3 regions of the Hydrogenophaga sp. T66 genome follow, and region 2 is predicted to be linked to each of the others. Evidence: predicted binding sites of a transcription regulator. Region 2 holds the regulator's gene; each other region holds the start of a gene.
What was found. Region 2 encodes sigma-54, which starts transcription at its own class of promoters, with help from an activator protein. Its sites were predicted from a motif close to TGGCANGNAANCTGCTTT; they were not measured.

Region 1 (9,943 bases), on a different contig from region 2:
CGCGCGCCCCGCCTGGGCGAGCCACTCGTCGAGCAGCAGGCGGGTGCCCGTGCCCTTGGCGCGGTTGACGAAGCGCGCGCGCTGGTGGATCACGTCGTCCAGCGACTGCAGCCGCAGCGGATTGCCCGGCGCCAGCATCAGGCCCTGGGCGCGCCGCGCGAAGCCGATGATCTTGTGCAGGCCGGGCTTGAGCAGCGGCCGGTAGGTGCGCGCGCTCAGGCTGCCGGCGGCCGCGAAGGGCTGGGTGTGGAAGCCCGCGACCTCGCAACGGCCTTCGTTGAGCGCGCGGATGGCATCCACGCTGCCGGTGAAGCGGATGTCCAGGTGCAGCGGCGCCTCGGCGTGGCGCGCGGTGTGTTCGCGCAGCACCGTGAGCGCATGGTCGTGGCTGGCGTACAGGGTCAGCTCGTCCTGTCGCACCGGGGTGTCGCTGGCGCCGTCGAGCACCTTGGCAAACGCGCGCTCGATCTCCGCGCGCAGGCTTTCCATCTGCGGCGCCAGCCGCGCCTGGGCTAGGCGCTCGGCCAGCAGCAGCCGCTCGCCGAAGGCGGTGAGGCGGGCGGCCTGGCCGCGTTCCCACACCAGCAAGGGCTGGCCCAGCTCCGCTTCCCAGTCCTTGAGCTGCCCCCACACGTGGCGGTACGACAGACCGATCTGACGCGCGGCCCCGGAGATCGAACCACTGCTGCGCACCGCGTGCAGCACGTCCATCATGGGGTTGCGCAGCACGACCGGCTCCCCGGCCCGGGAGGCCGGGCCGCTGCGCAGGGTGTACGACAACTCGACGGTCCGCATGGCCCGGAAGTGTGCATCAAGCCCACCAAGACCCTCGGCCGTGACTTATGAATCGCGCTTCCTAACGCGCTGCGGCGGACCCGTGATTGAATCCTGCGCCATTGAGGATGGAGTCTCCATGAGTGCCTTTGTCGACAGCGCGAGCACCGCGTTCACCCTCGTGACCTCCGGCGACCCGGTGTTGTGGTCGGTGGTGGGGCGCTCGCTCGCGGTGAGCGCGGCGGCCTGTTTGATTGCCAGCGGCATCGGCCTGGCGCTGGGCGCGTGGCTGGCGACCGCGCGGTTTCGCGGCCGTTCGGCGCTGCTGACGGTGCTCAACACCTTTCTGGCGATTCCGTCGGTCGTGGTGGGGCTGGTGATTTACCTGCTGCTGTCGCGCTCCGGGCCGCTGGGCTTCCTGGGTTGGCTGTTCAGCTTTCAGGCCATGGTGCTGGCGCAAGCGGTGCTGGTGGTGCCGCTGGTCACCGCGCTCACGCGTCAGGTGGTGGAGGACGCGGACCGCACCCATGGCGAGCAACTGCGCTCGCTGGGCGCGGGCACGCTGACGCGCGCGCTGCTGCTGGCCTGGGACGAGCGCTACGCGTTGCTCACCGTGCTGATCACGGCGTTTGGCCGTGCGGTGTCGGAAGTGGGCGCGGTGATGATCGTGGGCGGCAACATCGAGGGCTTCACCCGGGTCATGACCACCGCCATCGCGCTGGAGACCAGCAAGGGCGACCTGCCGCTGGCCCTGGGCCTGGGACTGGTGCTCATGACGGTGGTGCTCCTGCTCAACGGCGTGGTCTCGCTGCTGCGCCGCTGGCGCGAGCGCCGGGATGGGCTGGCGCCGCTGATGGTGGCTGCATGACAGCGATGCCTCGCCTGCCCGCCGCTGTGGCGGCGGCGCCCGTGGTCGAACTGCGCGACGCCACGGTGCAGCTGGTGCCCGGCCGCCCGCCTGCGCTGGATCGCGTCTTCCTGCGCATCGCCCCGGGCGAGCGCGTGGCGCTGGTGGGCGCCAACGGCAGCGGCAAGAGCACGCTGCTGCGCACCCTGCACCGCCTGCAGCCCCTGACCACAGGCAGTCTGCAGACCGCCAGCGGCGCGCGCCAGGCCATGCTGTTCCAGCGACCCCACCTGCTGCGCCTGAGCGCGCAGCGCAACATCGCGCTCGGCCTGTGGCTGCAAGGCACACCGTGGCGGTCGGCGCGCGAGCGGGCGTGGGAGGCGCTGCGCCGGGTGGAGCTCGAGTCCGTGGCCGACGCCAACGCCCGCGCGCTGTCGGGCGGCCAGCAGCAGCGCCTGGCGCTGGCGCGCGCCTGGGCGCTGCGCCCCGCGGTGTGGTTGCTCGATGAACCCACCGCCAGCCTCGACCCCCACGCCAAGCGCGAAGTCGAGGCCCTGATTGCCGAGTTCACCACCGCCGGGCAGCCAGACGGCTCGCCGACCACCCTGGTGTTCAGCAGCCACAACCTGGGCCAGGTGAAGCGACTGGCCAGCCGCGTGATGTACCTGGAGCAAGGTCGGCTGCTGGCCGACCTGCCGGTGGCCGATTTCTTCAACCACGAGATCCTGCGGGCGGTGTGCCCGCAGGCCGATCTGTTTGTTCAGGGAGAAAGCCTGTGACATTTTTCAAGCGCGTGGCCGCCGCCGTGGTCTTCGGTCTGGCCGGTGCGGCCGCCCTGGCCCAGAGCATCGTGGTGGCGTCCACCACCTCCACCGAGCAGAGCGGCTTGTTTGGCCATATCCTGCCCCAGTTCAAGCAGGCCAGCGGTATCGATGTGAAGGTGGTGGCGCTGGGCACCGGCCAGGCGATTGACATGGCCCGCCGCGGTGACGCGGACGTCCTGTTCGTGCACGACAAGGTCGCCGAGGAGCAATTCGTGGCCGACGGCTTCGGCGTGAAGCGCCTGGAGGTCATGTACAACGACTTCGTGCTGATCGGCCCGAAGGCCGACCCGGCCGGGACCAAGGGTGCCGACATCGCTGCTGCCTTCAGGAAGCTCGCCGCCGCGAACGCGCCCTTTGTCTCGCGTGGCGACAAAAGCGGGACGCACGCGGCCGAGCTGCGCTTCTGGAAGCTGACCGACCGCGAGGCCGTCAAAGGCACTGGCTACCGGGAATGCGGGTGCGGCATGGGCCCGGCGCTGAACATCGCGTCGAGCAGCGGCGCCTATGTGCTGGCCGACCGCGGTACCTGGCTGAACTTCAAGAACCGCGCCGATCTCGCCATCCTGGTGGAGGGCGACAAGCGCCTCTTCAACCAGTACGGCGTGATGCTGGTGAGCGCGGCCAAGCATCCCCACGTCCGGGCGGCCGATGGCCAGAAGTTTGTCGATTGGCTCGTCGGTCCCGCCGGCCAGGCAGCGATTGCCGCTTACCAGATCGGCGGCGAGCAGCTGTTCTTTCCCAACGCCCGGCGGTGATCGCTTCGCGGCGCCATCAGCTCAGGGGCCGCGGCACCAGCGAGGAGTGGTGCTCCACGATCACCCAGCGGTCGGCCGCTTCGCGGTGCAGCACGAGCGTGAAGCGCGCGGGCAGGCCCTGCGGGTCGGTGCCGGGGAAGAGGGTGAGTTCGTAGATGCCGCTGAGCACCACGGCGTCGCCCAGGGTGCGCTGGCGGCTGGCGACGAGCCGCATTTGTGGTGGCGGGCGCATGCCCAGCACCTCGTCGAAATAGCGGGCGATGGCTTCGGGCGACTCTTTGGGGTCGGGGGCGGTGGTGGCCCAGAGCACCGCGCGGGGGTCGTACAGCGCACACAGCGTACCGACCTCGCCGCGGTTGAAGGCGGAGATCCAGCGGTGAATGACCTCGGTGGCCTGCATGTCAGTCGCGACCCCCGTCGAGCTGGCGCAGGACCTCGGCCTGGAAATCGGTGCCCTGCGCCGCGGCCATGAAGTCGGCGGTGCTGCCGTCGTAGCGCACGCCGCCCTGGTGAATCAGCACGAGGCGGCTGGCGCTGCGCGCTTCCTCGATCAGGTGGGTGGCCCAGAGCACCGCGAGGCCCTCGCGGGCGCACAGGTCGCTCACGGTGGTGAGCAGCTGCTGGCGCGAGGCGGGGTCGAGGCCGACGGTGGCTTCGTCCATCAGCAGCACGCGCGGGCGATGGAGCAGGGCGCGCACCAGCTCGACCTTGCGCCGGTTGCCGCCGGAGAGGCTGCGCACGACGGCTTTCTCCTGTCCCTGCAGGCCCAGGCTGGCCAGGCCGTGGGCGATGCGTTCGGCGGCCAGCGCGCGCGGCAGGCCGTGGAGGTCGGTGTGAAAGCGCAGGTTGGCGAGCACGCTCAGGTCGAGGTCGAGCGCGGCCTGCTGAAACACCACGCCGAGCCCGGCGAGCGCGCGCGCGGGGTGCCGGCGCAGGTCGTGTCCCAGCACCTCGATCTCGCCGCGGTCGGGCGTGAACAGACCGGTGAGCAGTTGCAGCAGGGTGCTCTTGCCGGCGCCGTTGGGGCCGAGCAGGGCCACGAACTCGCCCGCCCGCAGGCTCAGGCTGAGCCCCCGCAGCGCGGGCTTGGCGCCGTAGGCCTTGTGCAGGTCGGTGGCGCGCAGCAGGGTGGATGCGGCGGTGTCGGGCATCAGCTGTGGCCTCGCGGCAGCAGGTTCATGCGGTGCAGCAAACGCTTTTCCCGTTCGACGGTGTCAAGCACCGCCTGCCGGTAGTCGCGGGTGTTGAGGTAATCGAGAGTCTGATCGTAGCGGGCGAGTTCGCGCAAGTGGCGTTCGCTGAGCATGGCGCGGGCGAAGGCGTCGTGCAATCGGGCGATGGCGGCCTCGGGCGTGGCGCGGGGCGCGGCCAGGCCCCAGGGCGAGTGGTGCACGGCAAACGGGTACCCCAGCTCGCGCAGGGTCGGCACGTCGGGCCAGCGCGGGCTGCGCTGGGCGCTGAAGACCGCCAGCAGCCGCACCTTGCCTTGGTCCAGCCAGGGGGCAAAGCCCGTGGAATTGACCCCCACCATCACCTGCCCACCCGCCACGCCGAGCATCTGGTCGGCGGTGCCGCGGTAGGGCACGTGGACGTAGCGGATGCCGTGTTGCTGGAGCACCTCTTCCATCGCCAGGTGGGCGGTGGTGCCGACCCCGGTGGAGCCCACGAGCAGCGCGCCGGGGTGCTGGCGACCCCACTGGACGAGATCGTCGAAGCGCTGGAAGGGGCTGCTGGCCGGGACCAGCACGCCGAAGGTCACGCCGGAGACCTGCACGATGGGCGCGAGGTCGTTAACCGGGTCCCAGGGCACGGGGTTCATCAGCGCGTGGCGGTAGACGGTGATGGGCACCTGGCCGATGGTGTGGCCGTCGGGCTCGGCCGCGCGCAACAGCGGCGCGACCTGCGTGCCACCGGCCCCCGGCTTGTTGATGACCACCAGCGGCTGCCCGAGCAGCGGGGCGGCTTCCTCGCACAGCACCCGCAGGGTGAGGTCGGTGGCACCCCCGGCGGGCCAGGGCACGATCAGCTGGATCGGCCGGCTGGGGAAGGGGCCGGCGGTGGCCAGCGCCGGCATGGCCAGGGTCGCGCCGACGCCGATGCCCCAGGCGAGGCACTGACGTCGCGACAACGGGGGGCGGTGGGGCATGGGGGCTGTGTCTCCGCGGACGACCTAGGGTTTGTCAGGAGCGATGGGGCCGTCGCTGGGGCCATGCTGCAAGAAGCGTTCCTGCTTTTCTGGCATCAAAGTTGCAGAAACAGCCCGCTGCTGCACAACATCAAGGAGACTCACCTCATGCAAGCCCGCCGCCTGGCCGCCTGGCCGTTCGCCCTTCTCGCCGCCGTCTTGACCCCCGCCGCACTGGCGCAGGTGTATGTGTCCAGCGAGAAGGACAACAAGGTGTATGTGTTCGACACCCAGGGCAACCGCACCGGCGCGATCGACGTGTGCAAGCGCCCGCGCCACATGATGTTCAACGCCGACCGCAGCGCGATCTACGTGTGCTGCGGTGACAGCAACCAGCTGGGCGTGGTGGACGTGGCGGCCGGCAAGATGAGCGGCACGGTGCCGCTGGGCGACAGCCCCGAGATTTTTGACCTCAGCCCGGACGGCAAGCTGGCCTACGTGTCCATCGAGGAAGAGAACGTGATGGCCGCGTACGACCTGGCCACGCGCAAGAAGGTGTTCGAGGTGAAGACCGGCGGCGAGCCCGAGGGCGTGATCGTCACGCGCGACGGCAAGTTCGCCTACGTCACCTCCGAGGTGGCCAACCTGGTCCACCTCGTCGATCTGGCGCAGAAAAAGGTGGTCAAGAACATCAAGGTGGGCAAGCGGCCGCGCCGGTTCGTGCTCACGGCCGACGGCAGCGAGCTGTGGGTGACCAACGAGCTGGATGCGTCGGTCAGCGTGGTCAACACCACCGACCACAGCGTGAAGGCCACGATCAAGTTTGCCGTGCAGGGCATGCGCGAGGCCGACATCACGCCGGTGGGCATGGCGATGAGCGCCGACGGCAAGACGATGTGGGTGGGCCTGGGCCGGGCGAATCACGTGGCCGAGGTGGACGTGGCGAGCAAGAAGGTCGGCCGCCAGGTGCTGGTCGGCAAGCGCGCCTGGGGCCTCACGCTGGGTCCGGACGGCAAGACCCTGTTTGTGGCCAACGGCCTGTCCGACGACATGACGCTGGTGGACACGGCGGCGGCCAAAGCGCTCAAGACGGTGGCGGTCGGCCGCGTGCCGCACACCGTGCTGGTGAAATGAGGCGGGTCCTCGGCCCGCTGACCCGCGCGCTGGTGGCGGCCACGCTGCTGGCCGCGGACGGCGGCGCGGTGGCCCAGACCCGCACCACCGTCACGCTGGCGGTGGTGTCGCTGGCCGACGATCCGCGCCATGCGCCGCGCCGGCTGGAGAAGGCCTACCCCGGCCACCCGGCCGGACGGGCGCTGGACGGCGTGACGCTCGGGGTGGCCGATGCCGCGTTTGAACTGGACGCCGCGGGCATCGACCTCAAGGTGCGCGATGTGGTCTTGCCCGATGCCGCGGCCTTGCCCAAGGCCCTGGCCGAACTCAAGGCCGCCCGCGTGCAGCACGTGGTGGCCGACCTCCCCGAGGGCCCGCTGCGCCAGCTGGTGCAGGCCGCGCCCGGGGCCTTGGGGGGCGCCATCGTGTTCAACACCGGCCTGGACGACGATGCGCTGCGCGCCGAACACTGTGCCGCCCACCTGCTGCACACCCTGCCCAGCCGGGCCATGCAGCAGGACGCGCTGGCCCAGTACCTGGCGGCGCGCAACTGGCGGCAGGTGCTGGTGCTGCAGGGGCCTACGCCGGCCGACGCCCTGCAGGGCCAGGCCTTTGCCCGCAGCGCCAAACGCTACGGCCTGAAGGTCGTGCAGACCCGTCCGTTCAAGCTCAGCGGCGACCCGCGCGACCGCGACCTGGCCAACACCCGCCTGCTCACCGGCGACCGCGACCACGAGGTCGTGGCGGTGATGGACGCCGACGGCGAGTTCGCCCGGCTTCTGCCCTACGCCACCCAGCGGCCACGCCCGGTCGTGGGTGCCAGCGGCCTGACCGCCGAAGCCTGGCACCCGCACTGGGAGCGCCACGGCGGCCCGCAACTCACGCGCCGCTTCCAGCGGCAGGAAAGCCGCCCGCTGCGCTCCCACGACTACGCCGCGTGGGCGGCGGCGAAGGCGGTGGTCGCGGTGCTGGTGGACGCGCCACGCGCGCCGGTGGCCGAACAGCTGCGCCGCTTGCGCAGCGGTCAGAGCTTCATCGACGGCTTCAAGGGCCAGCGGCTGAGCTTTCGCGCCTGGGACGGCCAGCTGCGCCAGCCGCTGTTTCTCAGCCACGGCGACGGCGTGGTCGGGCTCGCGCCGGTGGATGGCGTGCTGCACCCGAAAGAGGTGCTGGACACGCTGGGCGTGGACGAGGCGGAGAGCGCATGTCGCAGCCGCTGACCGCCGCCGTGGCCCCGGTGCCGCCCCCGTCGCCGCTGGCGCACCGGCTGCGCGCGCTGCGTGCGGTGGTGGGCCGCGAGATCGGTCGTTTCCTGCGCCAGCCCTCGCGCCTGGGCTCGGCGCTGGTCCGGCCGTTGCTGTGGTTTGTGGTGTTCGCGGCCGGCTTCCACAACGTGTTTGGCGTGGCCATCGTGCCGCCCTACGAGACCTACATCGAATACAAGGTCTACATGGTGCCCGGGCTGCTCGGCATGGTGGCGCTGTTCAACGGCATGCAGAGCTCGCTGTCCATGGTCTATGACCGGGAGATGGGGATGATGCGCCTGCTGCTCACCGCGCCCTTGCCGCGGGGTTGGCTGCTGGCCTTCAAGCTGCTGGGCGGCACCAGCCTGTCGGTGTTGCAGATGCTGGCTTTCCTGGCGATCGCGTGGGCGTTTGGCGTCGATCTGTCGTGGGCGTTGCTGCCGGGTCTGTTGCTGGCCATGGTGGCAGCAGCGGTGATGCTCGCGGCTTTGGGGCTGGTGTTGTCGGTGTACGTGAAACAGCTGGAGAACTTCGCGGGCACCATGAATTTCGTGATCTTCCCGATGTTTTTCATCAGCCCGGCGCTCTACCCGCTCTGGAAGCTGGAGGAGTCGGGCGCCTGGTGGCTGGTGAAGATCGCGCAGGTCAATCCGTTCACCCACGCGGTGGAGGCGATCCGCTTCGCGTCGGTCGGGCAGTTCTCTGCCACCGCGTGGGCCGTGGTGCTGGGCTGCACGGTGGTGTTTTTCGGGCTGGCGCTCTGGGGCTACGACCCGCAGCGCGGCGTCATTCGCAACAAGGGCTGACGCGCCGGTGTGCGGCGCAGGAAGGCGTTTCCCGATGGCTGGTTTCACACCGACTCCCACGATCCGGCGCCGGGCGCTGCTGACCGCGGCCGCCCTGGGCGCGGGTGGCGTGCGCGCCGCGGAAGACCACACCGGCGGCGATCCGCTGGGCTCCATGCAGTGGCCCACGCTGCGCCGTCAGTACCTCGGCCAGGCGCCGATGCGGTTTGCGCCCGAGGTGCTGGTCAAGGGGCCGGCCTTCGCCGACGACGCCATGGCGGTGCCGCTGCAGGTGGATGCGCGCGCACTGGCCCGGGAAGGTGGGGGCATCGAGCGGATCTTTGTGGTCGTGGACCGCAACCCGGTGCGGGAAGTGCTCGACTTCGAGCCGCTGCGCGCGCTGCCGATGATCGCCTTTCGCATCCGCATGGAGCAGGCCTCGCCGGTGCGGGCGATGGTGCGCACCCGCGACGGCCGCTGGCACGTGGGCGGCACCTGGGTGCAGGCCGCCGGCGGCGGCTGCACGGTGCCCGGCGCGACCCGCGCCGATGGCTCGTGGAGCCGCACCCTCAACCAGGTGCAGGCCCGCTGGTTCGACAACCTCATCGATGGCAGCCGGCGCCTGCGCCTGCGCGTGATGCACCCGATGGACACCGGCCTGGTGGCCGGCATCCCGGCTTTCTTCATCGAGCGCCTGCAGCTCGACGACGGCGCCGGCCAGCCACTGTGGCGCCTCGCGCTGCACGAGCCGGTGGCCGAAAACCCGCTGATCACGCTGGAGCTGCCCACCGGCGTGCGCGGTGGCCTGCGCTTGCACGGGCGCGACAACAACGGCAACCGCATCGACGCCGAGGTGGTGTCGTGACCGGGCGGCCGGGCCGCATCGCCGCGTGGGCCGGTGGCCTCGCGCTCGCCTGCGCTGCCCACGCGCAAGGCCCCTTGCCCAACGCCGCGCCACGCCTCCAGCCCGACGCGGCGCGCCTGCATTACGACCTGCAGCCGCGCGCGCTGGCCCGCGGCACCTGGGTGATTGAGGGCGCGGTCGACGACTTCAGCCGGGCCAACGGGTGCAACATCATCAACACCGCCTTCATTGCCACCGGCGCCGGCGTGGTGGTCATCAACACCGGACCGTCGCGCCTGTATGGCGAGCAGCAGCGGCGCGCCGTCGCCGCCACCGTCCGCGAGCCGGTGGTGTCGGTGCTCAGCCTGAACCTCCACCCCGACTACTTTTTTGGCCACCAGGCGTGGGCCGATGTCCCCACCGAGGCCCTGCCGGGCAGCATCGCGGGCATGCAGGCCGAAGGCCGGGCCTACGCCGACAACCTGTACCGGCTGTGCGGCGACTGGATGAAGGGCACCGAGTCCACGCCGTCACGACAGCCGGTCGTGCTTGAGGCGGGCACCCAGACGCGCCGTCTTGGCGGCCACACGCTGGAGCTGCACCGCCTGCGCGGCCACACCGACGACGACCTC
Region 2 (9,943 bases):
GGCGCGCCGCCGTGCAGCGAGGCCAGGCTGGTGCCCGCGCCCCAGTGCACCCGCTCGTCAGCGCCCGGCGCCAGCCGCCACAGGCCCTGCGGCACCTGCTGCACGCCGCCGACCACGAGGTGCTGGTCGTCGTCGCAGCCGGTGAGCACCACGCGCAGGATCTCCAGCATCGAGTTCGGGAAGTCCGAGTCCCAGCCGCCGGTGCCGAAGCCGACCTGGCCGAAGACCTCGCGGTGGCGGAAGGACAGGGCCTGGAAGGCGCTGGACTGGGCGACGAAGTCGTAGAAGGTGCGGTCGTCCCAGCGCGGCACGAGCGCGTTCCACAGCGCTTTCAGGCGCGGCACATCCCGCGCGCGCAGCGCATCCTGCAGGGCGCTGAAGCCCGCCCCCTCTTCGAGCGCGTCGCCCCAGGCCGTGGCCACCTCGCGGAACAGCGGCGGCAGGTCGTCCAGCGTGCGCGCGCGGTGCGTCACGCCGGCGAGGTCCACCACCGTGCAGCCGGCCGCCGGCGTGAGCGGGTTGGGAAAGGGGCGGGTGGCCAGACCCAGCCGGTCGACGTAGTGAAAAAACGCCGTGCCCGAGCGCGGGAAGCGCATGCCGCCGAGCTCGGCCACCGCGCCCGCGCCGCCCTCGAAGGCCTGCGAGCGCAGGCGACCGCCCAGGCGCGAGGCCTCGTACACCACCGGCCGGAGCCCGAGCTTCATCAGCTCGTGCGCGGCGGTCAGGCCGGCCATGCCGGCGCCCACGATGGCCACCTCGGTGCCGTGGCGTTCGCGCGGCAGCACGCCCAGGCCGGCGGGGTGGCGCAGCCAGTCGTCGTGCGCGAAGGGGAAGTCCGGGCCGAAGACGGTGAGGGGTTTCGCGGCGTTCATGGGCAGCACCGGGCGGTCAGGCCAGCGAGGCCAGCAGCCAGGCGGCCGTGCCCCACATCATGAGCGCGACCAGCCCGTCGAGCGCGCGCCACAGGCGCAGCGAGTTGAGCCGCCGGCCCAGCCAGAAGGCCGCGCAGCCCAGCACCAGGAACCACACCAGCGAACCGGTGGCCGCGCCCAGGCCAAAGGCGGTGCCACCCGCGCCGTAGGCCAGCGACGCGCTGCCGATCAGCACCGCCGTGTCGAGCCAGGCGTGGGGGTTGAGCCAGGAAAAAGCCAGGGCCGAGAGCACGGCCTGCCGGCGCGTGACCGGCGCGGCGTGGGCGGCGTGGGCCGTGGAAGGGGTCGCGGGCAGCGGGCCGGGCTGCGACAGCGGCGCGGCCACCGGCGCGCGGAAGCGCTGGAACGCCTGCCAGCCGTACACCGACAGGAACAGCACGCCCGCGCCCACGATGGCGCCGTGCAGCTTGTCCGACAGGCCGCCGAGCTGCGCCAGGCCCAGCACGCCGATGGCGATCAGCGCGATGTCGGCCAGCGCGCAGACCGCCACCGTGAGCCACAGGTGCTGGCGTTGCAGGCCCATGCGCAGCACATGGGCGTTTTGCGGGCCGATGGCCATGATCAGCGACAGGCTCAGCACCAGGCCGGCGGTGAAGGTGGGGAAGGTCAGGGTCATGGTGATGCTCGCGGGACAGAGGGCGCCTGGGTTCAGGCCATGGCGGCATGGTGCCCGTCCCACCGGGTGGATTAAAGCGATTTGACAGAAAATGAAGCTCATCAAGGTTTTCTAAACAAGCAGCACCGATGCTCGACGCCCGCCAACTCGAAGCCCTCGCCGCCGTGGTCGAAACCGGCGGGTTCAGTGCCGCCGCGCGGGCGTTGTCGGTCACGGTGGCGGCGGTGTCGCTGCGCATCAAGTCGCTGGAGGAATCGCTCGGCCAGCGGCTGCTGGTGCGGGGCAAGCGCGTCACCGCCACGCCCGCCGGGCAGGCGCTGCTGGGCCACATCAAGCAGGTGCGGGCGATGGAGACCGACCTGCTCGCCGGCCTGGCCGGCGGGCCGGCGCGCGACGGCGCGGCCTGGCAGAGCCTGAGCGTGGCCATCAACGCCGATTCGGTGGCCAGCTGGTTCCTGCCCGGCGTGGCCGCGCTGCTGCAGCGCCACCGGCTGCTGCTGGAGATCGTGATCGACGACCAGGACCACACCCACGACGCCCTCAAGCGCGGCGACGTGATGGGCTGCGTCACCACCCGCGCCGACGCCATGCGCGGCTGCATTGCCGAGCCGCTGGGCGTCATGCGCTACCGCTGTGTGGCCGCGCCGGCCGTGGTGCAGCGCTGCCGCACGCCGGGCGGCGGCGTGTCGCCGCACCGCCTGCTGGCCCACCCGGCCGTCATCTTCAACCGCAAGGACGCCCTGCAGGACGCCTTCCTCCTGCAGCACTTCGGCCTGCAGCAACCCCACTACCCGCGCCACTTCGCGCCCGCGGTCGACGCCTTTGAGACCGCCATCGAACTCGGCCTGGGCTGGGGCATGGTGCCCGAGCAGCACCTCGCGCACCGCCCCGCGCTGCAGGAACTGCTGCCCGGCGCCACCGTCGACGTGGCGCTGTACTGGCAGCACTGGGCGCACGAGCCTCCCTCGGCGCAGCGGCTGACCGCCGCGGTGAAGGCCGCCGCCGCGCGCCAGCTGCGCGCCCCCGACGCGCCCGGGGCCCCCGCCTAAAATCGCGCCCCATGCTCACCATCAAACAAGACCTGCTCGCCGGCCTGGCCGCCGAGCTGGAGTCCCTCAGCCCCGGCGCGGGCGCGCGCGCCGCCTTCGAATCGCCCAAAGTGGCCGCCCACGGCGACTACGCCGTGACCGCCGCCATGGCGCTGGCCAAGCCCCTGAAGGCCAACCCGCGCGCGCTGGCCGAGCAGTTGCGCACCGCGCTGCTGGCCCGCCCGGCCTACCAGCGGTGGGTGCAAGACATCGAGATCGCCGGCCCGGGCTTCATCAACATCCGCCTCCAGCCCGCCGCCAAGCAGCAGGTGGTGCGCGAGGTGCTTGCCGCCGGCGCGGCTTTCGGCCGCCAGCCGGACCACGGCCAGCGCCTCATGGTCGAGTTCGTGTCGGCCAACCCGACCGGACCGCTGCACGTCGGCCACGGCCGGCAGGCCGCGCTGGGCGACGCGATCTGCAACCTCTACGATACGCAGGGCTGGGCGGTGCACCGCGAGTTCTATTACAACGACGCGGGCGTGCAGATCAACACGCTGGCCACCTCCACCCAGCTGCGCGCCCAGGGCAAGAAGCCCGGCGATCCCGGCTGGCCCGAGGCCGCCTACAACGGCGACTACATCGGCGACATCGCCCGCGACTTCCTCGCCCGGAAAACCGTCAAGGCCGACGACCGCGAGTTCACCGCCAGCGGTGACGCCAACGACCTCGACGGCCTGCGGCAGTTTGCCGTGGCCTACCTGCGCCACGAGCAGGACCTCGACCTGCAGGCCTTTGCGGTGAAGTTCGACCACTATTACCTGGAGTCCAGCCTGTACACCAGCGGGCGCGTCGAGGCGGCGGTCAACCGGCTGATCGCCAACGGCAAGACCTACGAGCAGGACGGCGCGCTGTGGCTGCGCAGCACCGACTACGGCGACGACAAGGACCGCGTGATGCGCAAGTCCGACGGCTCGTACACCTACTTCGTGCCCGACGTGGCCTATCACATCGCCAAGTGGGAGCGCGGCTTCACCAAGGTCATCAACATCCAGGGCACCGACCACCACGGCACGATCGCGCGCGTGCGCGCCGGCCTGCAGGCGGCTGACGTCGGCATTCCCGCCGGCTACCCCGACTACGTGTTGCACACCATGGTGCGCGTCGTGCGCAACGGCGAGGAGGTCAAGATCAGCAAGCGCGCCGGCAGCTACGTCACGCTGCGCGACCTGATCGACTGGACCAGCAAGGACGCGGTGCGTTTCTTCCTGCTCAGCCGCAAGCCCGACACCGAATACACCTTCGACGTCGACCTCGCCGTCCAGCAGAACAACGACAACCCGGTCTACTACGTCCAGTACGCCCACGCCCGCATCTGCTCGGTGCTCGACGCCTGGGGCGGCGACGTGGCGGCCCTGGCCCAGGCCGATCTCGCGCCGCTGGACAGCGCCCCGGCCCAGACGCTCATGCTGCTGCTGGCGCGCTACCCGGCCATGCTCACCGACGCCGCGCGCGACTTCGCGCCGCACGACGTGACCTTCTACCTGCGCGAACTGGCGTCGGCCTACCACAGCTACTACGACGCCGAGCGCATCCTGGTGGACGACGACACGGTCAAGCGCGCGCGGCTGGCGCTCGTCGCGGCCACCGCGCAGGTGCTGCACAATGGCCTGGCCGTGCTGGGCGTGAGCGCCCCGCGCAAGATGTGAGACCGTCGCTCGCCATGAAGAAATCCCCCGCTTCGTCGTCCGCCCGCCGCGCCACCGGCGGCACCCTCATTGGCTTCGTCGCCGGCCTGCTCGTGGGCCTGGGTGCCGCGCTGGCCGTGGCGGTGTACGTGACCAAGGTGCCGGTGCCCTTCGTGGACCGCGGGCTGTCGCGCGACGCCGGCGCCGAGCAGCGCGAGGCCGAGCGCAACAAGGGCTGGAATCCCAACGCGTCGGTCGGCGGACCGGCCCCCGCGCCCGCCGCCCCCGGGGCCGCCACGCCACCGGCCGCCCCGCCCGCCACCGACGCCAAGGCCACCGATCCGAAAGCCCCGGCCGCCAAACCCGCCGACCCGCTGGGCGAACTGATGCAGCAGAAAACCGGCCAGGCGCCGGCCGCCGCCACGCCGCCCACCGCCGCGGCCGGCCCCGGCGCCGATCCCTTCACCTACTTCGTGCAGGCCGGCGCTTTCCGCACCGCCGAGGACGCGGAAACCCAGCGCGCCAAGCTGGCGATGATGGGCATCGACGCGCAGGTCAGCGAGCGCGAGCAGAATGGCCGCACCGTCTACCGCGTGCGCGTCGGACCCTTCACGCAGAAAGCCCTGGCCGAACTCACGCAGGAGCAGCTCACCGGCAACGGCATCGAAGCCGCGCTGGTGCGCGTGCAGCGCTGAGCCGGCGGGAACTTTTCCGCGGCGTCCGCGCCCGAACCCAGTCCTTCCCCGGAGAACCGATCCATGCAACGCCGCGCGTTTTCCCTCTCCCTGATGTCTTTCGGCGCCGCCAGCGCCCTGCCGGCCTTCGCCCAGCGCGTCGCGCCCAAAGAAGGCGTCGATTACCTCAAGCTGGCCAAGCCCGCGCCGGTCCAGGCCCCGCCCAGCCAGATCGAGGTGGTCGAGTTCTTCGCCTACTCCTGTGTGCACTGCTTCAATTTCGAACCGCTGTTCGAGGACTGGAAGTCGAAGCAGCCGCCCAACGTCGCCGTGCGCCGCGTGCCGGTGGCCTTTTCGCCGGCGTTTGTGCCGATGCAAAAGCTCTACTACACGCTGGAGGCGATGGACCAGGTCAAGGCGCTGCACGCCAAGGTCTTTTCCGCCATCCACAACGAACGCCTGCCGCTGACCACGCCCGGTCCGATCATCGACTGGGTGGCCAAGCAGGGCGTGGACCGGGCGAAGTTCACCGAGGTGTTCAACGCCCCGGCCACCGCCACCAAGGCCCAGCAGGCCGCGGCCCTGCAGGACGCCTACGCTGTCGAGGGCACGCCGGCGCTGGGCGTGGCCGGTCGCTTCTACATCGCCGGGCAGGGCCCGCGCACGCTGACCATCGCCAGCGCGCTGATCGCCGAAGCCGGCCGCAAGGGCTGATGCGGCGCCGGCGACCGCCGGCGCAGTCAAACCGCGCCCCGAAACAGGGCGCGCGCCGTCGGGACCGCCGTTACAATGAATGCAAGTTTCGTGCCCTGACGCCATGCCTGCATTCGCCATCCCCACCTTCCGTCGCCTTCGGGTCCTCGGCCTGAACGTCTGCCTGACGGTCTGCCTGGGCGGCGCCAGCACCGCCTGGGCCGAGCGCGCGGACCGCGACAAGCCGCTCAACGCCGAGGCCGACAGCCTGCGCTACGACGACGCCCGCCAGACCAGCGTCTTCACCGGCAACGTCGTCATCACCAAGGGCACCATCCGCATCCGCGGCGCGCAGGTGGAAATCCGCCAGGACGCCCAGGGCAACCAGTTCGGCGTGGTCACGGGCAGCCCAGGCACCTTCCGCCAGAAGCGCGACGGCGTGGACGAGCACATCGAAGGCGAGGCCCGCCGCATCGACTACGACAGCCGCGCCGACACGGTGCGCTTCACCGGCGACGCCGTGCTGCGCCGCTACAAGGGCACGCAGCTCAACGACGAAACCAGCGGCGGCGTGATCGTCTACAACAACGCCACCGACACCTTCACCGTGGACGGCGCCGACCCGGCCCGGCCCACCGCCAGCGGCAGCAGCGCCGCCAGCGGCGGCCGTGTGCGCGCGATGCTCACGCCCGTGCCCAAGCCCGGTGCGGCCCCCGCCGCTCCCCCGGTCGCCACGCCGCCCGCCGCCCTGACCCCCAGCCGCCAGATCGAGGGCCGGCCGTGAGCGCGCCTGAGCGCCCCGCGGCCGCCAAGCCCGGCCGGCCGGCGCCCGTGGTGAGCCGGCTGGAGGCCCGCGGCCTGCAAAAGGCCTACGGCAGCCGCAAGGTGGTCAAGGACGTGTCGCTCGCCGTGTTCAAGGGCGAGGTGGTGGGGCTGCTGGGCCCCAACGGCGCGGGCAAGACCACCTCGTTCTACATGCTGGTGGGACTCCTGCGGGCGGATGGGGGCCAGATCCTGCTCGACGGTCAGGCGATCGAACGCTTCCCGATCCACCGCCGCGCGCGGCTCGGCGTGGGCTACCTCCCGCAGGAGGCATCGATCTTCCGCAAGCTCAGCGTCGCCGACAACGTGCGTGCGGTGCTGGAGTTGCAGGAAGACGACCAGGGCCGGCCGCTGTCGGGCGAGGCGATCGCCCGCCGGCTCGACGAACTGCTCAAGGACCTTCACGTCGACCACCTGCGTGACGCGCCGGCCCCGGCGCTGTCCGGCGGCGAGCGCCGCCGGGTGGAGATCGCGCGCGCCCTGGCCACCAACCCCCGATTCATCCTGCTCGACGAGCCCTTCGCCGGCATCGACCCGATCGCGGTCATCGAGATCCAGCGCATCATCGGTTTCCTGAAGTCGCGCGGCATTGGCGTGCTGATCACCGACCACAACGTGCGCGAGACCCTGGGCATCTGCGACCGCGCCTACATCATCAACGACGGTCACGTGCTCACCAGCGGCACGCCGGCGGAGATCGTCGAAAACGCCGACGTGCGCCGGGTCTATCTCGGCGAGCACTTCCGCATGTGATCATGGCCTTCCCCGCGCGCCAGTCCCTTCACGCCGTCGCCCTCCGCGGGCGCGCGTGCTTGCACGGGGCGGCCCGGCGGGGCGGCCCACGGTCGGGCGCGCGATGAAGCAGGGACTGTCGCTGCGTGTCTCGCAGCACCTCGCCCTCACCCCGCAGCTGCAGCAGTCGATCCGGCTGCTCCAACTCTCGACGCTGGAGATGGCGCAGGAAGTCGAGCAGATGCTCGACGACAACCCTTTTCTGGAGCGGGCCGACGACAGCGTCGAGCGCGAGGAGTTCGGCGTCACCCAGACCGACGCCCCCGTCAGTGGCGGTGAGCAGCTCAGCGAGGCCGGCGTGTCGGTCTCCGAGGGCGCCGAGGCGCCCGACACCGACGCGCTGGAAGCCCGGCTCGACGGGGCCGCGCCGGTGGAGGAAAACTGGGACGGCGATGGCACCGTCGACCTCGCGCCCAACGACAGCGAGTGGGGCGGCGATGCGCCGCCGCGCGGCGCGGGTGGCGACGACGACGACACCGCCAGCGCCACCGAGCTGGCCCGCGCCCAACGCTCGCTCACCGATCACCTGCACGAGCAGGCGCGTTGCCTGCGCCTGAACGACCGCGACCGCGCGGCCCTGGTGCTGCTGATCGAATCGCTCAACGAGGACGGTTACCTCGCCGACCCGCTGGACGAACTCGGCGAAGCGCTGCTGCGCCTGGAAGGCCGGCCGCCCGAGCAGGACGCGCTGGACGACGCCCAGCAGCGCCTGCAGCTCGCGTTGTCGCTGCTGCAGCACATGGACCCGCCCGGTGTGGGCGCGCGCAGCCTCGGCGAGTGCCTGCGGCTGCAGATCCTGGAGCTGCGCAACACGCCGGCCGCACGCGCCGCGCTGGCCATCGTGGCGCAACCGCTGGAACTCATCGCCAAGCGCGATGTGCGCCGTCTGGCCCAGGCCTGCGGTGCCGACGACGAGACGGTGCGGGCCGCGCTGGCGCTGATCGCCGGGCTGGAGCCCAAGCCCGGGCGCCGGTTTGTCGATGTGGAGCGCCACATCGTGGTCCCCGATGTGATCGTGGCGCGGGCTGGCCGGGGCTTCAAGGTCATGCTCAACCCCGACGTGATGCCGCGCCTGCGGGTGCACGACGTGTATGCCAACGCGTTGCGCCAGAACCGCGGCGGGCGCGACGGTGGCGAAGGCGGTCACGCCGCCATGCAACAGCGCCTGCAGGAGGCGCGCTGGTTCATCAAGAACATCCAGCAGCGCTTTGACACCATCCTGCGCGTGAGCAGCGCCATCGTCGAGCGGCAGCGCAACTTCTTCATGCACGGCGAGCTGGCCATGCGCCCGCTGGTGCTGCGCGAAATCGCCGACGAGCTGGGCCTGCACGAATCCACCATCAGCCGCGTGACCACCGCCAAATACATGGCCACGCCCTTCGGCACCTACGAGCTGAAGTACTTCTTCGGCTCCTCGCTCGGGACCGAGACCGGTGGCAACGCGTCCAGCACCGCCGTGCGCGCGCTGATCAAGCAGTTCATCGCCGCCGAAGACGCGGCCAAGCCGCTGTCCGACAACCAGCTTTCCGACCTGCTCAAGGAACAGGGCATCGAGTGCGCGCGTCGCACCGTGGCCAAGTACCGCGAGGCGCTGCGGATCGCGCCCGCCAACCTGCGCAAGTCGCTCTGACCGAACCCGCGGCCCGCGCTGTGCGGGCCGTCTACCCACCGACCGCCGTGAACGCCCTGCACTTGTTTCTCCCCTGCGCCGCCGGCGTTGAAGACCTGCTCGCCGATGAGGTGCGCGACATCCTGGGCGCTGAGGGCGTGCAGCGGGTGCGGGGGGGCGTGGCGCTGACCGCCAGCTGGCGCGATGCGATGCGGCTGAACCTGCACAGCCGTCTCGCCGTGCGCGTGCTGGTGCAACTCGCCCACGGCCCGTACCGCAGCGAACGCGACCTGTACGACGCCGCTGCGGCGGTGGCCTGGGAGATCTGGTTCACGCCCGCGCAGACGATCAAGGTCGAGATCACCGCCCAGCACAGCCCGCTCAAAAGCCTGAACTTCGCCGCGCTGACCATCAAGGACGCGGTGTGCGACCGCTTCCGCGAGCGGCGCGGCGAGCGGCCCAGCGTGGAGACTCGCTGGCCCGACGTGCGGATCTACACCCACCTGACGGCCGAGACGGTGACGCTGTACATCGACACCTCCGGCGAACCGCTGTTCAAGCGCGGCTGGCGCGAGGACAAGGGCGATGCGCCGCTGAAGGAGACGCTGGCCGCGGCCATGATCGCGGCCACCGGCTGGGACGGCGCCGTGCCCTTGTACGACCCCTGTTGCGGCAGCGGCACGGTGGTCATCGAGGCGGCGCAGCGGGCGCTGCGCATTGCGCCCGGCCTGGGCCGGCGCTTCGGCTTCGAGAAGCTGCTGCCCTTCCAGGCCCACGTGTGGGCGGCGCTGCGCGAAGAAGCCCGTGCGGCCGAACGCCCGCATCCGGCCGGCTCGCCGCCCCTGGCCCACGGCAGCGACGTGTCGTTCCGCATGGTCGACTTTGCCCAGCGCAACGCCGAGCGCGCCGGCGTCGCCCACGCGATCGAGCTGCGCGGCGGCGACGCGCTGCAGCGCCTGCCCCCCAGCGCGACACCCGGCGTGCTGCTGCTCAACCCGCCGTATGGCGAACGCATCGCGGCCGCCGGCGTGGCCGGGCAGAACGCCGCCGAGCGGGCGCGCGGCCGCGAGCCCGGCCGCGCCCCGCGCACCT
Region 3 (9,943 bases), on a different contig from region 2:
CGCGCACCGACATCGACCCCTCGTTTCCGCGCGAAACCCCGGTACCCGCCGACGCGCCGCAAACCAGCGCCCATTCGGTCGTCAAAGGCGCGATCGATGGCGTGACACAGACCACGCTGTCCTACATCCACGCCTTCACCGACTACGCCTTCCATCTGCTGTACCCGGCTGCGGGTCACGCCTCTGGCGGCCAGAGCGCGGCGCCGTCCGGCCAGCGCATCGACTGGCATTGGCCCCCCGCGCGCCAGCAGGAGGTGTTTTTCGACCTGCTGATCCAGGCGGGGATGTCCAAAGAAATGGCCACCGACACGCAGTTGGCGTGGACAGCCGCGGGCATTCCGTTTATCGACCAGACCTGGCCCACGTACAGCAGGCCCACGCTGAATTTCCCCCCCGGCAACATCAGAGAGAGCGGCGTCAGCAAGGCCCTGGTCGCGGAGTTCACTTCCCCGGAGGGAGGCCAGTACCTCTACAAGTGCTACCCGCGTGCTGGGGGAGTCGATCTCCGCCTGCTCCATGAAATGACCGGGATTGACCCGCGCATGCCGCGGCTGGAGATGCGGTGTCTGTTGGCCAGCCATATTGCCCACGAGTTGCTCCATTGGGATGTCACGCCGAAACTCACGCTCGGCATGGGGGGTGGGCAAGCCTGTCTGGTGGCTCCCCTCGTGCGGGGCTCGACCTTGCTCAAGCGGCTGCAGAACAACCTGTCCCTGAATGAGCTGTGGCAGAAGTCGATGCGAGACGACGTGATCTGGATGGATATGTGGAAGGACAAGGTGACCCCACGATTCCGCGAGGACTACATTCGTATCCACCTTCTGAGCATGCTCATCGGCGACTACGACCGGGCTCCCGGTCAGTACATCGTCACGGGCAAGCAGCCCGACACCGTCCAAGCGGTTGACTGGGACACCGCGTTCGGACCCAAGGTTCGGGATGACCGGATCTTCATGCACCCGCAAACACGCACCATGGTGGCGCTCTGGCCGGATGCCATTCCGAAGCACATCTGCGACGAGTTTGGCCTGCTCAAGCAGGATCAGCTCATCGATGCCGCACGGGCCTTCGGACTGACGGGCGAGGAAGTGGAGGCACTGATCTCGCGCTTCGAGGTGGTCACGAAGAAGCTGGCCGGGATCAAAAAGACGTGACCGGCCCCGTCAGACGGCCTTGAACCACGCGTCGTAGCCCGTCTTCAGGATCAACACCGACACCACCAGGATGAAGGCAGCGCGCACGAAGCCGCTGCCGTGCTTGAGCGCCAGACGGGTGCCCAACAGGCTGCCCACGACATTGGCCACGGCCATGGCCAGCACGAAGTGCCACCAGACATGGCCTTTCCAGGCGAAGAGCATCAGGGCAGCGAGGTTGGTGGCGGTGTTGATCAGCTTGGCGCTGGCACTGGCGTGCAGGAAGTCGTAGCCCAGCCAGCGCACGAACAGGAACACCAGGAAGCTGCCGGTGCCCGGGCCGAAGAAGCCGTCGTAGAAGCCGATGGTCACCCCCATCAGGCAGGCGGCTGCGGCTTCCCGGCGACCGCTGAACCGCGGTGCGTGGTGACGGCCGAGGTCTTTGCGCGCCAGCGTGTAGATCAGCACACCGACCAGCACCAGGGGCAAGGCCCGGCGCAGAAAGTCCGGCGCGATGACGGTCACGGTCCAGGCGCCGGCCATCGACCCGGCAAAGCCCACGGCCGCAGCCGGCAGCAACGCGTGCCACGGCATGTCCACGCGACGGGCGTATTGCAGGGTGGCCGCCGCCGTGCCCCAGACCGAGGCGCCTTTGTTCACACCGAAGAGCGTGGCGGGGTGGGTGGTGGGGAACACGGCAAACAAGGCCGGCACCAGGATCAGGCCGCCACCGCCCACGATCGAGTCCACAAAGCCGGCGAACAGGGAGGCGAGTGAGACGAGCAGCAGGTCCATCGCGACGATTGTCGCCGGGGGACAGGGGCGAAAAAAAACCGACCCATCGGGGTCGGTGTTCAGCGCTCCGGCGGCCTCTGCAGGGCTCCTGTGCCGGTGGAATGGTTCTGGACTCGGTTGTCTCCTCGGTCCCCCGCGCTGCGGCGCGGTGCGCCTGCGAGTGAAGGAAATGTAAATCCCGCACCACCCCAGTGCATCGGGGCTTACCCGGGGCACCCCGCAGGCTTGGCACGCTCCGTGCAAAACCGCAGGCATCTCCTCGGAAAGGTGACGCCATGCCCCGTTTGTGTGCTTCTCGCTTGCATGCCGCCCGTCGGTGGGCCGCCCGCCGGGCCGCGGCCGCCGGCGCCCTGCTGCTGCCAACCCTGCCCGCGCTGGCCGCCGACGGCGCCAGCCTGGTGGACGCGTCCACCCTGCGCGGTGCCGACACCGCCTGGCTGATGGTGAGCACCGCGCTGGTGCTGCTGATGACGCTGCCGGGCATCGCGCTGTTCTACGGCGGGATGGTGCGGCGGTTCAACGTGATCAACACGATGGCGAGCGTGCTGGGCATCGCGGCGGTGGTCAGCGTGCTGTGGTTTGCGCTGGGCTACTCGCTGGCCTTCACGCCCGGCGGCGCGGCGGCCGGCTTCATCGGCGGCCTGGAACGCGTGGGTTTTGCCGGGCTGGACTACGTGGCGGCGGGACCGAAGGTGGCGGTCAACGCGATCGCGCCGCACCTGCCGGAGTCGGTCTTTGCGATGTTCCAGCTCAGCTTCGCGGTGATCACCTGCGCACTGGTGGTCGGTGCGCTGGTGGAGCGGATGCGGTTTGGCGCGCTGCTGCTGTTCGCCGCGCTGTGGCTGCTGGCGGTGTACGTGCCGATCGCGCACTGGGTGTGGTCGCCCGAGGGCTGGCTGGCCAAGCTCGGTGCGCTGGATTTCGCCGGCGGCGCGGTGGTCCACATCAACGCCGGCGCGGCCGCGCTGGTGGTGGCCTACGCGCTGGGCCCGCGCACCGGCTACGGGCAGGAACCGTTCGTGCCCTTCAACCTCGGACTCACGATGGCGGGCACCGGCCTGCTGTGGGTGGGCTGGTTCGGCTTCAACGCCGGCTCGGCGCTCGCCGCCGACGGCCGCGCCGGTCTGGCGCTGGCGGTGACGCACCTGGCGGCGGCCGCGGGCGCGCTGTCGTGGATGGCGGCCGAGTGGCTGGCGCGCCGGCGGGCCACGCTGCTGGGCCTGTGCTCGGGCGTGGTGGCGGGCCTGGTGGCGATCACGCCGGCGGCCGGCTTCGTGACCCTGCGCGGCGCGCTGGTGATCGGTCTGGTGGCCGGCGTGGCCTGCTACTGGGGCGCCACCGCGCTCAAGCGCCTGCTGCGCGCCGACGACTCGCTGGACGTGTTCGGCGTGCACGGCGTGGGCGGGCTCGTGGGCGCGCTGCTCACGGGCGTGCTGGCCGAGCCGGCGATCAGCGGCCTGTCGGCCAGCGTGGCCACGCAGCTGCTGGCCTGCGTGGCGGTGCTGGGCTACAGCCTGGTGATGACGACCGTGGTGCTGTGGGTGACGTCGCGCGTGGTGTCGCTGCGGGTCCACGAGGTGGACGAGCGCGCCGGGCTGGACGTCGCGCTGCACCAGGAACAGCTGGGGCACTGAGCGATGAGCGCCACCGAGCTGTTCGGCATCGCAGCGCACCTGCACGTGCTGCTGCGCCGCAAGACCGGCCGGGTCACCGACACCGAGTGGCTGGCCGTGAACCCCGACTACGCCCGCGAGATCGTGCGCTTCGCCCGCGAGAAGGGTCGGGCCGACGGCCACGCCGACCTGCTCGCGCTGGCCGACCGGCTGGAGGCCGGCATCGCCGACATGGGCCACACCTCGCCCCGCCGCCCCTTGCTCGAAGCCGCCGCCGACGCGCTGCGCGCCGGCCGCACCGCGCCCGACGCCCCGGCCGGCCTGCGCGCGACCCCGCCCACCCCCGCCGGCGCGGCCCCCAGCGGCTTCCCCGAGTCCCGCACCGGCACGCCCACCACCCCCGGCGGCGATGGCACCCCGCGCGACAACCGCTACGTCGGCCGCCTGCGCTGACCGTCAGGCCACACCACCCAACCGACAACCCGCGCAGCGGCGGAGCGTGGGGGCCTGACGATCCGGCGCCGGGCCGCCCCCAGCCGGATCAGCCCCCCGGGGGGCAGCGACCCGCGCAGCGGCGGAGCGTGGGGGGGCTTATTTCACTCCCCGCCGATGATCCAGCGCGCCGCGCGCTCCGCGATCATCAGCGTGGGGCTGTTGGTGTTGCCGCTGGTGATGGTGGGCATCACGCCGGCATCCACCACGCGCAGCCCGGCGACGCCGCGCACGCGCAGGTGGCTGTCGACCACGGCCATCGGGTCGTCGGGGCGGCCCATGCGGGTAGTGCCGACCGGGTGGAAGATGGTGCTGGCGATGTCGCCAGCCAGCCGCGCGAGTTCCTCGTCGCTCTGGTACTGCGGGCCCGGCTTGTACTCTTCCGGCCGGAACGGCGCGAGCGCGGGCTGGGCGACGATGCGCCGCGTCACGCGCAGGCTCTCGGCCGCGACCTGGCGGTCCTCGGCGGTGCTGAGGTAGTTGGGCGCGATGGCGGGGGCGTCCTGGAAACGCGGGCTGGTGATCCGCACGTGGCCGCGGCTGGTGGGATTGAGGTTGCAGACGCTGGCGGTGAACGCCGGGAAGCGGTGCAGCGGCTCGCCGAAGGCGTCCAGGCTGAGCGGCTGCACGTGGTACTGGATGTTGGGGTAGGGCCGGTCGGGCGCGCTGCGGGTGAAGGCGCCGAGCTGGCTGGGCGCCATGCTCATCGGGCCGCTGCGGCGCCAGGCGTATTCCAGCCCGATGCGCGCCTTGCCCCACCACGAGTTCGCCAGGGTGTTGAGCGTGGTCGTGCCCTGCACCTTGAACACGGCCCGGATCTGCAGGTGGTCCTGCAGGTTCTCGCCCACGCCGGGCAGGTCGTGCACGACCGGGATGCCGTGCTGCTGCAGCAGGGCGGCCGGGCCGATGCCCGAGAGCTGCAGGATCTGCGGCGTGCCGACCGCACCGGCGCACAGGATGACCTCGCGCGCCGCGTGCGCGGTGACCATCTCCTGCCCGGTCCACACCTGCACGCCGGTGCAGCGCCGCGCGCCGTCCGCGCCGGTGTCGACCACCAGCCGCGCGACCTGCGCGTTGGTCCACAGCTCGAAATTGGGGCGGCCGTAGCAGGTGGGCCGCAGAAAGGCCTTGGCGGTGTTCCAGCGCCAGCCGGCGCGCTGGTTGACCTCGAAATAGCCCACGCCTTCGTTGCTGCCGCGGTTGAAGTCGGGCGTGGCGGGGATGCCGGCCTGCTGGGCGGCCTGGGCGAAGGCGTCGAGGATGTCCCAGCGCAGGCGCTGCTTCTCCACGCGCCATTCGCCGCCGGCGCCGCGGCCGCGCATCAGGCTGCGCCAGGGGTCGTCGGCCGCCCCGGGGCGCTCGCCGGCCAGCAGATCGGCCACCGCGCCGCGTGCGCCGTGCCAGCCGCTGGCGCCGCCGTGGTGGTCTTCATGCAGCTTGAAATAAGGCAAGACCTTCGACCACGACCACGACTCGTCGCCGGTGAGCGTGGCCCACTGGTCGTAGTCGCGGGCCTGGCCGCGCATGTAGATCATCCCGTTGATGCTGGAACAGCCGCCCAGCGTCTTGCCGCGCGGGTAACGCAGGCGCCGGCCGTTCAGACCGGGATCCGGCTCGGTCTGGTAGAGCCAGTCGGTGCGCGGGTTGCCGATGCAGTAGAGGTAACCCACCGGAATGTGAATCCAGTGGTAGTCGTCGCGCCGCCCGGCCTCGATCAGCAACACCCGCTTCGACGCGTCCGCGCTCAGCCGGTTGGCCATCAAGCTGCCGGCCGTGCCCGCGCCGATGACGATGTAGTCAAACGTGGTGTCGCTGCTCATGCCTTGTCTCGCTATGGCTCGGTTGCTGGGTGGCCAGCCGGCGAAGATACCGCGGCAGCCGAGGATCCGGCTTGGCCGGTCCTCCGGCTGCGTCCCCCCACCGGGGGGAAGCGCCGTCGGGCGCGCAGGGGGGACGTCACTTCGCCGTCGGCATCACGAATTCGGCGCCCTTGGCCGTCGTCTCCGGCCAGCGCTGCATGATGCTCTTTTGCTTGGTGTAGAAGCGCACGCCCTCCTCGCCGTAGGCGTGCATGTCGCCAAACAGGGACCGCTTCCAGCCGCCGAAACCGTGCCAGGCCATGGGCACCGGGATCGGCACGTTGATGCCCACCATGCCCACCTGGATGCGCCGGGCGAACTCGCGGGCCACGTTGCCGTCGCGGGTGAAGCAGGACACGCCGTTGCCGAATTCGTGGTCGTTGATGATTTGCACCGCCTGCGCAAAGTCGGGCACGCGCACGCAGGAGAGCACCGGGCCAAAGATCTCTTCCCGGTAGATCTTCATGTCCGTGGTCACGTGGTCGAACAGCGTGCCGCCCATCCAGAAACCCTGGTCGCAACCGGCGCCGGCTTTCGCGCCGTCGAAGCCGCGGCCGTCCACCAGCAGCGTCGCGCCCTCCTTGGCACCGGCCTCGATGTAGCCGGTGATGCGCTGGCGCGCGGCCTCGGTCACGATGGGGCCCATTTCGGCGGCGAGGTTCATGCCGTCGAGCACCTTGAGCGCCTTCGTGCGCTCGATCAGCTTGGGCATGATGCGCTCGCCCACGTCACCCACCAGCACGGCCACGGAAATGGCCATGCAGCGCTCGCCGGCGCTGCCATAGGCCGCGCCGATCAGGGCATCGACCGCCTGGTCGAGGTCGGCATCGGGCATCACGACCATGTGGTTCTTGGCGCCACCCAGGGCCTGCACGCGCTTGCCGTGGTGCGCGCCGGTTTCATAGATGTAGTTGGCGATCGGGGTGGAGCCGACGAAGCTGATGGCCTTCACGTCGGGATGAACCAGGAGCGCGTCCACCGCCTCTTTGTCGCCCTGCACCACGTTGTAGACGCCATCGGGCAAGCCGGCCTGCTTGAGCAGCTCGCCCATGAACAGGCTGGGCGTGGGGTCGATCGGGCTGGGCTTGAGGATGAAGGTGTTGCCCGCGGCGATGGCCACCGGGAACATCCACATGGGCACCATGACCGGGAAGTTGAACGGCGTGATGCCGGCCACCACGCCCAGCGGCTGGCGCAGCGTCCAGTTGTCCATGCCGGTGGAGACCTGGTCGGTGAAGTCGCCCTTGAGCAGCTGCGGGATGCCGCAGGCGAATTCGATGATGTCGATGCCGCGCGCCACCTCGCCCTGCGCGTCGGTGAACACCTTCCCGTGCTCGGCCGTGATCATCTTGGCGAGCGTGTCCTTGTGCTGGTTCACCAGCTCAAGGAACTTGAACATCACCCGCGCGCGGCGGATGGGCGGCGTGTCGGCCCAGGCGGGGAAGGCGGCCTGCGCAGCGGCCACGGCCGCGCCCACGTCGGCCGCGTTGGCCAGCGCCACGCGGCCGGTGACCGCGCCCGTGGCGGGGTTGGTCACGTCCTGCGCGCGCGGCGAGCTGCCGGCGGCGACGCGGCCGTTGATGAAGTGGGCGATGGCGGTGGGTTGGGCAGACATGGGGGCCTCCGGGCTGGGGCAATGCGGGGTGAATGGGGGGCGAACGGGGTGATGGTTTCGTCAGAAGCGACGGCGCCGGGCCAGTGTAGGCAGCGATGCCCCCGCCCGCCAGACCAGCGGCCTGAACGCATTGTTCGAATTCATGAACAATCAAACCATGATTGACGAAAAAGCCGACCACCTCTGGATGCACCTGCACTGGCTCACCGTGCTGGCGCAGCAGGGCAGCTACACCGCCGCCGCCCAGCGCCTGGGCGTGAGCAAGGCCGCCATGAGCCAGCGCATCGCCGCGCTGGAGCGCGCGGCCGGCGTGTCGCTGGTGCAGCGCACCACCCGCAGCGTGCGCCTGACCGAGGCCGGCCAGCGACTGGTGGACGGCCTGCGCGAGCCCTTCGAGCAGATCCGCCAGAGCTTCGCCAGCGTGCGCGACCTGGCCGCCGTGCCGGCCGGGCGGGTCCGGGTGACGGCGCCGGTGGCGCTGGCGCGCCAGCAGCTGGTGCCGCGGCTGCCCGCTTTCCTGCGCGCGCACCCGCAGGTGCGCATCGAGCTGGAGCTCTCCGACCGGCTCAGCTCGCTGGCCACCGAAGGCTTCGACCTGGCCATCCGCCACACCGCGGCGCCGCCCGACACCCACGTCGCCTGGACGCTGTGCGAAACCCGCTCGGTGCTGGTGGCCAGCCGCGCCTACCTGCGCCGCCGCGGCACGCCCACCGCGCCCAACGACCTGGCCGTGCACGACTGCCTGCACTACCCGCGCGCCCAGGAAACCCCCGCGTGGCATTTCGAACCGGCCGCCGCCGCCAGCGCCACGACCGCCCCGGCGCGCATCACCGTGCCCGTGACCGGACCCTTCGGCGCCAACAACAGCGAGGCCCTGCGCGACGCCGCCATCGACGGCCTGGGCATCGCCCTCGTACCGGACTTCAGCGCCCAGGCCGCACTCCAGGCCGGCCGGCTGGTGGAGGTGCTGCCCGACTGGCGCGCCGTCGGCAGCTTCAGCCCCCACATCTACGCCATCCGCCCCTACAGCACCCACGTGCCGCGCGCGGTGGCGGCCTTCGTGGCCTGGCTGCGGGAGGCGCTGGCGGACGGATTTCCGCTGCAGCGGTGATTCAACAGCCCCTGCGAGCCAGGGAGCGGGGCGGACTCGCCGCGGGGGCCGGCCCACCCATGCATCCCGGCAAGCGTTGTTTTCTCTCCGCTCAGACAACAACGCGCGGAGATCACAAAAAGCCAAGTAAATCAATGCCTTGGCTGGATCCTCATTACGCTTTTGGTCACGCTGCGCAACCGTGCACCCGCCGAGGCAACCGACCTTCAACACCCACAGCACGGTGCGCACAGATGTTTAGGTAATAAACAACCAAAAACGTATTCGTTCCCAATATGAAGCGATCGGCGGAGCATGCGCTTCCTCGCGGTGCGGCCCGTTGTCGGACCCGCCGCTGCCCCGCCACCGATTTGCGCTCATCAAGGAACGAACCATGTCGACCCGCCGCCACCTGCTGCACACCCTCGCCGCCACGGCCACCACCCTCGGTCTGGGCCTGGCCGCCGTCCCGGCCTTCGCCCAGCCCGCCCCGGTCACCCTGCTCAACGTCAGCTACGACCCCACCCGCGAGCTCTACGTGGACGTCAACGCCGCGTTCGCCAAACAGTGGAAAGCCAAGACCGGGCAGGACGTGACCATCAAGCAGTCGCATGGCGGCTCGGGCAAGCAGGCCCGCTCGGTGATCGACGGGCTGGAGGCCGACGTGGTGACGCTGGCGCTGGCCGGCGACATCGACGCGCTGCACACCAACGGCCAGTGGATCCCCAAGGACTGGCAGAAACGCCTGCCCAAGAACAGCGCGCCCTACACCTCCACGATCGTGCTCGTGGTGCGCGCCGGCAACCCCAAGGGCATCAAGGACTGGGACGACCTGATCCGCCCGGACGTGAAGGTCATCACCCCGAACCCCAAGACCTCGGGCGGCGCGCGCTGGAACTACCTCGCGGCCTGGGAATTCGCCAAGCGCAAGTTCGGCAGCGAGGACAAGGCGCGCGACTTTGTGGCCAAGCTCTACGCCAACGTGCCCGTGCTCGACACCGGCGCACGCGGCTCCTCGGTCACCTTCGCCCAGCGCAACCAGGGCGACGTGTTCATCAGCTGGGAAAACGAGGCCTACCTGCTGGAGAAGGAGTTCGGCAACCGGGTGGACTTCGTGTATCCCTCGCTGTCGATCCTGGCCGAGCCGCCAGTGACCATCGTGGACAAGAACGTCGACCGCAAAGGCACGCGTGCGGTGGCCCAGGCCTACCTCGAATTCCTCTACACCGAAGAGGCGCAAGACCTGATCGGCAAACACTTCTACCGCCCGACCTCGGCCAAGGCGCAGGCCAAGTACGCCAAGCAACTGCCCAAGCTCAACCTGTTCACCATCGACGAGGCCTTCG

Region 1: the regulator sigma-54 is predicted to act here: its motif matches at 5,437-5,454, upstream of AC2D80_RS03960 (PQQ-dependent catabolism-associated beta-propeller protein).
Region 3: the regulator sigma-54 is predicted to act here: its motif matches at 2,155-2,172, upstream of AC2D80_RS12685 (ammonium transporter).

Annotation. Positions count from the first base shown of each region.
Region 1 covers NZ_JBXVVX010000001.1:844,540-854,482, forward strand. The annotation lists gene AC2D80_RS03925 (substrate-binding domain-containing protein) at 1-795, opposite strand, end outside; gene AC2D80_RS03930 (ABC transporter permease) at 914-1,642, shown strand; gene AC2D80_RS03935 (ATP-binding cassette domain-containing protein) at 1,684-2,400, shown strand; gene AC2D80_RS03940 (ABC transporter substrate-binding protein) at 2,397-3,200, shown strand; gene AC2D80_RS03945 (nuclear transport factor 2 family protein) at 3,217-3,600, opposite strand; gene AC2D80_RS03950 (ATP-binding cassette domain-containing protein) at 3,602-4,351, opposite strand; gene AC2D80_RS03955 (tripartite tricarboxylate transporter substrate binding protein) at 4,351-5,346, opposite strand; gene AC2D80_RS03960 (PQQ-dependent catabolism-associated beta-propeller protein) at 5,494-6,459, shown strand; gene AC2D80_RS03965 (type 1 periplasmic-binding domain-containing protein) at 6,456-7,658, shown strand; gene AC2D80_RS03970 (ABC transporter permease) at 7,643-8,488, shown strand; gene AC2D80_RS03975 (quinoprotein dehydrogenase-associated SoxYZ-like carrier) at 8,523-9,332, shown strand; gene AC2D80_RS03980 (quinoprotein relay system zinc metallohydrolase 1) at 9,329-9,943, shown strand, end outside.
Region 2 covers NZ_JBXVVX010000004.1:29,046-38,988, reverse strand. The annotation lists gene AC2D80_RS13915 (flavin monoamine oxidase family protein) at 1-872, opposite strand, end outside; gene AC2D80_RS13910 (LysE/ArgO family amino acid transporter) at 889-1,548, opposite strand; gene AC2D80_RS13905 (HTH-type transcriptional regulator ArgP) at 1,677-2,597, shown strand; gene argS (arginine--tRNA ligase) at 2,609-4,282, shown strand; gene AC2D80_RS13895 (SPOR domain-containing protein) at 4,297-4,956, shown strand; gene AC2D80_RS13890 (thiol:disulfide interchange protein DsbA/DsbL) at 5,020-5,649, shown strand; gene lptA (lipopolysaccharide transport periplasmic protein LptA) at 5,753-6,412, shown strand; gene lptB (LPS export ABC transporter ATP-binding protein) at 6,409-7,203, shown strand; gene AC2D80_RS13875 (RNA polymerase factor sigma-54) at 7,307-8,872, shown strand; gene AC2D80_RS13870 (THUMP domain-containing class I SAM-dependent RNA methyltransferase) at 8,920-9,943, shown strand, end outside.
Region 3 covers NZ_JBXVVX010000003.1:67,948-77,890, forward strand. The annotation lists gene AC2D80_RS12675 (hypothetical protein) at 1-1,154, shown strand, start outside; gene AC2D80_RS12680 (TSUP family transporter) at 1,164-1,928, opposite strand; gene AC2D80_RS12685 (ammonium transporter) at 2,204-3,562, shown strand; gene AC2D80_RS12690 (hypothetical protein) at 3,566-3,994, shown strand; gene AC2D80_RS12695 (GMC family oxidoreductase) at 4,138-5,853, opposite strand; gene AC2D80_RS12700 (CoA-acylating methylmalonate-semialdehyde dehydrogenase) at 5,990-7,507, opposite strand; gene AC2D80_RS12705 (LysR family transcriptional regulator) at 7,665-8,618, shown strand; gene AC2D80_RS12710 (sulfate ABC transporter substrate-binding protein) at 8,992-9,943, shown strand, end outside.